One region of the Pseudoduganella rhizocola genome, then DNA from elsewhere that is predicted to be linked to it. Evidence: riboswitches for the same ligand, from Rfam matches in the RefSeq annotation. Region 1 holds a riboswitch; the other holds the start of a gene.
The links. A riboswitch is a leader RNA that binds a small molecule or an ion and turns the genes downstream of it on or off. The one in region 1 is predicted to bind thiamine pyrophosphate.
Positions count from the first base shown of each region.

Region 1 (3,718 bases):
TGCCGAAGGCCTTGTCCACATAGGAGTCGGCGATGACCGGGATTTCGCGGTCGCACAGCGGCAGCTTGAGCATCTTGCCCACCAGCGCCGTATAGCGCTCGTCGGTCGGGTCCACCGCCACGGCCACGTCGCCCAGCATGGTTTCAGGACGGGTGGTGGCCACGGTCAGCGAGCCGCTGCCGTCGGCCAGCGGGTACTTGATGTACCACATGGAGCCGTCTTCTTCTTCCGACACCACTTCCAGGTCGGAAACGGCGGTGCCCAGCACCGGATCCCAGTTCACCAGGCGCTTGCCGCGGTAGATCAGGCCCTGTTCGAACAGGCGCACGAAGACTTCGGACACCACTTTCGAGCGCGGCTCGTCCATGGTGAAGTATTCGCGGTCCCAGTCCGGCGAGGTGCCGAGGCGGCGCATCTGGCCGGTGATGGTGGAGCCGGATTTCTCCTTCCACTCCCACACTTTCTCGATGAACTTCTCGCGGCCCAGGTCATGGCGCGAAATCTTCTGTGCGTCGAGCTGGCGCTCCACCACGATCTGGGTGGCGATGCCGGCGTGGTCGGTGCCGGGAATCCACGCCGTGTTATGGCCCAGCATGCGGTGGTAGCGCGTCAGGCCGTCCATGATGGTCTGGTTGAACGCGTGGCCCATGTGCAGCGTGCCGGTCACGTTCGGCGGCGGCAGCTGGATGCTGAAGGATGGCTTCGAGAGGTCCATCGACGCGGCGTAGTAACCGCGCTTCTCCCACTCGCTGCGCCAGAACTGTTCAATGTCGGCAGGCTCGAAAGACTTGGCTAATTCCATGATAGGGCGTGAATTTTTGGCGAAAACATCCATTATAAGGGAGCGGGGGTCTTATTCCCTTAAATGGTAAGCTCCTGCCTCATGTTTAAATGATAAGGAGTTGGAGAATGAAGTGGATACTTGCTGCCGCCCTGGCACTGTCGCTGAATGTGCAGGCCGCCCCTGCGGCGCCGGACAATGCCCACCTGCAGGCGGTGCAGGGCCTGCTGGAAGCCATGCAGGCCGAAAAACTGGTGCGCATGAAGGCCGGCATGGCCCGCTACGCAAACGACGCGCAGCGCCAGGCGGTCAACGCAAAGGTTGACAAGATTGCACCGCAAACCATCTACTCGCGCCTGGCGGTGCCGGTGTCGCAGCTGGTGACAGCGGAAACGGCCACCGAAATGGCACGCTACTATCGCACGCCTGCCGGCCAGAAGGCGGTATATGCCATGTATAACTCCCGCGCCAGCCTGGTCGACACCAAGCCGCAGTACACGGCAGCGGAGAATGCCGACATGAAGCGCCCGGCCTTCGTGAAGGCCCAGAAAGCCTTCAGCGAAGCCGAGCCGCTCATCGGCCGCCAGGCCTTCCTGCTGGTACAGAAGATCGCCAACGAGAAGTAAGCAGGGCTATTTGCCGCCCTTGCGTCCGCGCCGCGGCCCTTCACAATTGGCGCCCCAGGCCTGGAATTCATTGCGCGACTTGCGCGTGGTGATGCGCACGGAGCCGCCCTGGGAGCTGTCGAAGACCAGGATGTTCTGGCCGTCCTTCGCGCGGTCCAGCCCCGTCAGGCGGAAGCCGTTGTTGCGCAGCGGCGCGCAGCTGGTATTGCCTGCCATGAGCAGGCGCGCATTGCCGAGCAGTTCGGGGTATTGCTGCAGCAGGCGCAGGGCGTCCATATCGGCCACAGGCGCCAGCAGGCGCACCGCATCATCAGGCACCTGGCCGCATTGTGGCGTGTGGTGGATCCAGATCACCTGCTGCGGCTCGCCGCGCGGACGCCAGCGCTGCTCCGGCCGACCGTGCGGCGTGTAGTCGAAGGTTTCGCGCGGCGCGCGGCACAGCGGCAGCACGGCGCGCTGTCCCTTGCCGTCGACCGTGGCGCTGAGCTGGCGCTTGCCCGTGCCTGCGCCGGTGCTGAAAGCCGGCTGCGGCATGCGCACTTCGGGATGCAGGCCGCGGTAGAAGCGGTAGAAGGAATCGGTTTCGGCCTCGCTCAGCTGCGCGCCGGCGCGAGGGGCGAGAGCCAGCAGCGCCGACAGCGCCGCAATACGCAGGACAGTGACATTCATGTGGCGATTATAGATCAGCGCCGCAGCCACACGCGCTCACTTGATGGGGTTATAATTCACGCGCCACCGCAAGGTGGCAACGCTAGGGGTCCTGCACGGCGCGAGCCGTGTGGGTGAGAAATACCCTCCGAACCTGATCTGGGTAATGCCAGCGAAGGGAAGCTTGTGGAAACGCCGCGCCTTCACGCCTGCCGTGCTGCGCGTGCGTCGCCTGAACTCCTTTGCTGGCTCCTGAGCCTTCAAAGGAGCCAAATGAACGCCAATCCATCCTTCCTCGCCGCCACGGCCGAGGTCGACAGCGCCGCGATAGCGCCGCTGCCGAATTCCCGAAAAATTCATGTGCAGGGCAGCAGGCCCGATCTGCGCGTGCCCATGCGCGAGATCAGCCAGTCCGATACCTCGGCCTCCTTCGGCCACGAGGTCAATCCGCCGGTGACGGTGTATGACACCTCGGGGCCGTATACCGATCCCGAGGCGCGCATCGATATCCGTTCCGGCCTCGCGCCGCTGCGCGCGGCATGGATCGCGGAGCGCGGCGACACCGGGGAGCTGCCGGGGCCGACCTCGGACTTCGGCCAGGCGCGCCTGGCCGATCCCGCGCTGGCCGCATTGCGCTTCGAGCTGGCGCGCAAGCCGCGCCGCGCCCGCGCCGGCGCCAATGTCACGCAGATGCACTATGCGCGGCAGGGCATCATCACGCCGGAAATGGAATTCGTGGCCATCCGCGAAAACCTGCGCCGCCGGGAATATGTGGCCTCGCTGAAGGCCAGCGGCCCGATGGGAGAGCGTATGGCGGCGATGCTGGAGCGCCAGCATCCGGGCCAGTCCTTCGGCGCCGCGATTCCGGCGGAAATCACGCCGGAATTCGTGCGTGAGGAAGTGGCGCGCGGCCGCGCCATCATTCCCGCCAATATCAACCACCCGGAATCGGAACCGATGATCATCGGCCGCAACTTCCTTGTGAAGGTGAACGCCAATATCGGCAATTCGGCGGTCACTTCATCCATCGGCGAGGAAGTGGAGAAAATGACCTGGGCCATCCGCTGGGGCGGCGACACGGTGATGGACCTCTCTACCGGCAAGCATATCCACGAAACGCGCGAATGGATCGTGCGGAACTCGCCGGTGCCGATCGGCACGGTGCCGATCTACCAGGCGCTGGAGAAGGTGAACGGCAAGGCCGAGGACCTCACGTGGGAAATCTTACGCGACACGTTGGTCGAACAGGCGGAGCAGGGCGTCGACTACTTCACCATCCATGCCGGCGTGCTGCTGCGCTACGTGCCGCTGACGGCGAAGCGCCTGACGGGCATCGTGTCGCGCGGCGGCTCCATCATGGCCAAGTGGTGCCTGGCGCACCACCGCGAGAATTTCCTGTACACGCATTTCGAGGAGATCTGCGAAATCATGAAGGCCTACGACGTGTCCTTCAGCCTGGGCGATGGCCTGCGTCCCGGTTCGATCTACGACGCGAACGACGAAGCCCAGCTGGGCGAGCTGCGCACGCTCGGCGAGCTGACGCAGGTGGCGTGGAAGCACGATGTGCAGGTGATGATCGAAGGGCCGGGCCATGTGCCCATGCAGCTGATCCGCGAGAACATGACGCTGCAGCTGGAGCAGTGCGATGAGGCGCCGTTCTACA
Region 1 covers NZ_JBJQIK030000014.1:3,241-6,958, reverse strand. Annotated here, with positions in the region: gene ACJRPG_RS22615 (valine--tRNA ligase) at 1-802, opposite strand, end outside; gene ACJRPG_RS22610 (hypothetical protein) at 910-1,407, shown strand; gene ACJRPG_RS22605 (hypothetical protein) at 1,414-2,076, opposite strand; TPP riboswitch at 2,151-2,253, shown strand; gene thiC (phosphomethylpyrimidine synthase ThiC) at 2,329-3,718, shown strand, end outside.

Region 2 (3,718 bases), on a different contig from region 1:
GCCTGGGCCGCATCCTGGCCGAGCTGGTGCCGCAGGAGCCGGAAGTGCACGGCCTGGTGGCGCTGATGGAGATCCAGTCTTCGCGCCAGCGCGCCCGCACCGATGCGCAGGGCGCGCCCGTGCTGCTGCTGGAACAGGACCGTGCCAAATGGGACCAGCTGCTGATCCGCCGCGGCCTGGCGGCGCTGGAGCGCGCCGAAAAGCTGGGCCGCAGCCTGGGCCCTTACGCGCTGCAGGCAGCCATTACCGCCTGCCACGCGCGCGCGCGCAAGGCCGACGAGACGGACTGGAACCGCATTGCGGCCCTGTACGAAGAGCTGGCGCAGCTGGCGCCCTCCCCCGTGATCGAACTGAATCGCGCGGTCGCCCTGTCCATGGCTTTCGATCCCGCTACCGGCCTGGAACTGGCCGACACCCTGCTCGACGAACCGGCGCTGCGCAACTACCACCTGCTGCCCAGTGTGCGCGGCCACCTGCTGTTCCAGCTGGGACGCCTGGGGGAAGCGCGCACGGAATTCGAGCGCGCCGCAGGGCTGACGCAGAACGAACGCGAACGCGCGCTGCTGCTGTCGCGCGCCGCGGCCTGCGCGTCCCCGCCGGGCTAAGGAATCTCGCGCGCGCCTTCGCTACGCGTGCGCAGGTAGCGCGGCAGCTCGTCGGCCAGGTGCAGCCAGTGCAGGCGGCTCTGCACATAGGTATGGTCGGCCGGCGGCGCCGCTTCCGGATCGTCCAGGCTGGCCGTGGTGATGTCCACGCACTCCGGATCGCGCTCGTCCTCGAAGGTCAGCTGGGTGCCGCACTGCGCGCAGAAGCCGCGCGCGGCGCCGGGACTGGAACGGAAGATGGCAGGCTGGCCCGCAGTGAAGCTCAGCGCGGCGCGCGGCACGCTGAACCAGGCCACGCAGGGCGCGCCCGCGATGCGGCGGCACATGCTGCAATGGCATAAGGTGCTGTGCGAAGCCGGCCCCTGCGCTGTGTAGCGCACCGCACCACAAAAACAGCCGCCTTCGAACATGGCTTACTCCAGCAGTTTGGTCAGCAGCAGCTCGGTGGAACCGTAGCCGTACAGGGTATCCAGCTCCAGGCCCTCGGTTTCGTAGGGCACGGAGACTTCTTTTTCCGGCTTGGCCGGGTCGTCGGAATAGGTGGCGCGCCAGGCCCGCTTCAGCGCATCGGCGCGGCGGATGAAGACAGGCACCGGCCAGTCGGCGCGGTCGAAGTGCCCGGCCTCGCCGAGGATGGGCCAGCGGCCATTGTCGAGCGCCATGTCGCCGGTGCGGATGGCCTTCAGCGCGTCGCTCGCGCGCAGGCCCTGCACCTGCTCCAGCGTGGGCAATTTCTCGAACTTCGGCCCGAACAGGTAGGCCAGCATGATCTTCCCTTGCGGGGACAGGCGGGCAACCAGTCCGGTGGCATAACCGCCATTCCTCAGCGGCACGGCAAACAGGCTTCCTTCCCGGTACGGCAGCAACTTCATTCACATCCTTTCCTTGCCGCCGTACCGTTGCGGAGTCTCAGTCTCCGTAGTGGTACTGGGCGGCGATCGGTCCCGCCTTGAACAGCGCTTCCTTCATTTCCTTGTCCAGTTTCGGATCGCGGCGGCGCACCCATTCCAGCAGCATCGCCACATGCTTGCGCGTGGCGTCGCGCTGGTACCCCATCACCAGCTTGAGTTCGGGGTCGGTGCAGGCTTCAAAACGCTGATTCTGCGTATCCAGCATCTCCAGCTTGCCGATCAGCGAAGTTATGGCCCGGTGCATGTCGAGCACCTGGGCGTTCAGCGCCTCCCGTGGCTCGACGACGTGTTCCTGCGTCATGGCAGTCTCCTGTAGAAATCTGATGAGCACATTGTCCGCCGCCGGGGCGCATTTCTCAAGTGTAGCGAGGGCGGCGAACAGGCGGCGCACGAAATGTGTTAAGCTTCGGCCTCGCTAGGGGTCCTGGGACTTGGATGTTCCGGGTGAGAGATACCCTCCGTACCTGATCTGGATAATGCCAGCGAAGGAAAGCGCAAAGTTGCATCCTCCCTCCTTTGAGTGCTCTCCCCGCGTTGGCTCGACCGAAGCATAAGAGCACAACATGACCAAGACGAAATTCGCAGCAAGCGCCGCCGCACTGGCCGTCGCACAAGCCTTCCCTTCCATCGCTGTGGCGCAGGCCAATGAGGCGCAGATGGCGGAAGTGGTGATTACCGCCACCCGCACCGCCGCCGAACGCGCCTCCGTAGCCGGCTTCTCCGACGCCCCGCTGCTGCAGACGCCTGCCTCTGTCAGCGTGATCACGCGCGAGCAGATGCAGGAGCTGAACATCCGCACCACCACCGATGCCTCGCGCTACGACGCCAGCATCAGCGACGCCTACAACGCCGTCGGCTATGCCGAGCAGTTCTCGATCCGCGGCTTCAAGCTGAATAACGCCAACAGCTACCGCAAGGACGGCCTGCCGATCTCCGCCGACACCCAGATTCCTCTGGAAAACAAGGAGGCCATCGAAGTGCTGAAAGGCCTGTCGGGCCTGCAGGCCGGCGTGGCGGCGCCGGGCGGCATCGTCAACTACGTGACCAAGCGCCCCACCAGCAGCACCCAGCGTTCCGCCCTGTTCGAAGTCAGCGAGCGCGGCACGCTGCACGGCGAGGCCGATTTCGGCGGCCGTTTCGAGGACCGCCGTTTCGGCTACCGCATCAATGTGGCGGCAGACCGCCTGCGCTCCTACATCAAGGGTGCGGACGGCCACCGCAACTTCATCTCCGGCGCCTTCGACTGGCAGATTTCGCCGCAGGCCCTGCTGCAGGTCGACGCCGATTACCAGAACAAGGCCCAGGTCTCCGCGCCCGGCTTCCAGCTCATCAACGGCGTATCGCTGCCCGGCGTGCCGGCCGATACGATGCTGAACAATCAGCCCTGGAGCTTCCCGGTCAAGACAGAGAGCAGCAATATCGGTGCACGCTTCCAGTACCAGTTCTCCTCCGAGTGGTCGGCCACCGTGAGCGCCAACCGCCATCTGTTCAAGCGCGATGACTACACGGCCTTCCCTTATGGCTGCAGCGCCCAGGAGCTGTACCCTGGCTTCTGCGCGAACGGCGACTACGATGTATATGACTACCGCAGCCTGGGCGAAAAGAAGAAGCCTGCCGCCGCACAGGCCATGCTGCAGGGCCGCTTTGCCACCGGCGCCCTGCGCCACGAATTCACCGGCGGCTTCTCCTACTACGAGAACCATGAGTACTGGGGCGACTACCTCTACGACTGGGCGGGCGTGAGCAATATCTACCATCCTGTGGTGGTGCCGCCGGTTGGGCTGAGCAGCGGCCCGGTATCCGAGCGCCGCAACGACCACGAACGCGCGCTATTCGTGCAGGACATCATCGGCTTGAGCAGCGAGCTGAAACTGCATGCCGGCGCGCGCTATGTGAAGCTGAAACGCAACGAGGTGGACGTGGCGCCGACGAATGCCAACTTCTGGCTGCCGAACGTTTCGCTGGTCTACAGCCCGCGCAGCAATGTGGCGCTGTATGCGTCCTACGCACAAGGCCTGGAACATGGTGGCATCGCGCCGATCGAAACCACCAACCAGAACCGCGCGCTGGCGCCGGGCAAATCGAAGCAGGTGGAATTCGGCGCCAAGGCCGAGGTCTCCGGCATCAGCTATGCCGCCGCCCTGTACCAGATCGACAAGGGCCTGGAATACACCGATGCCTCCAACACTTTCGTTCGCAACG
Region 2 covers NZ_JBJQIK030000005.1:174,414-178,131, reverse strand. Annotated here, with positions in the region: gene ACJRPG_RS13785 (RNA polymerase sigma factor) at 1-605, shown strand, start outside; gene ACJRPG_RS13780 (GFA family protein) at 602-1,015, opposite strand; gene ACJRPG_RS13775 (Imm26 family immunity protein) at 1,019-1,477, opposite strand; gene ACJRPG_RS13770 (ferritin family protein) at 1,515-1,817, opposite strand; TPP riboswitch at 1,924-2,024, shown strand; gene ACJRPG_RS13765 (TonB-dependent siderophore receptor) at 2,080-3,718, shown strand, end outside.
Region 2: another riboswitch for thiamine pyrophosphate. It lies ahead of ACJRPG_RS13765 (TonB-dependent siderophore receptor); the one in region 1 lies ahead of thiC (phosphomethylpyrimidine synthase ThiC).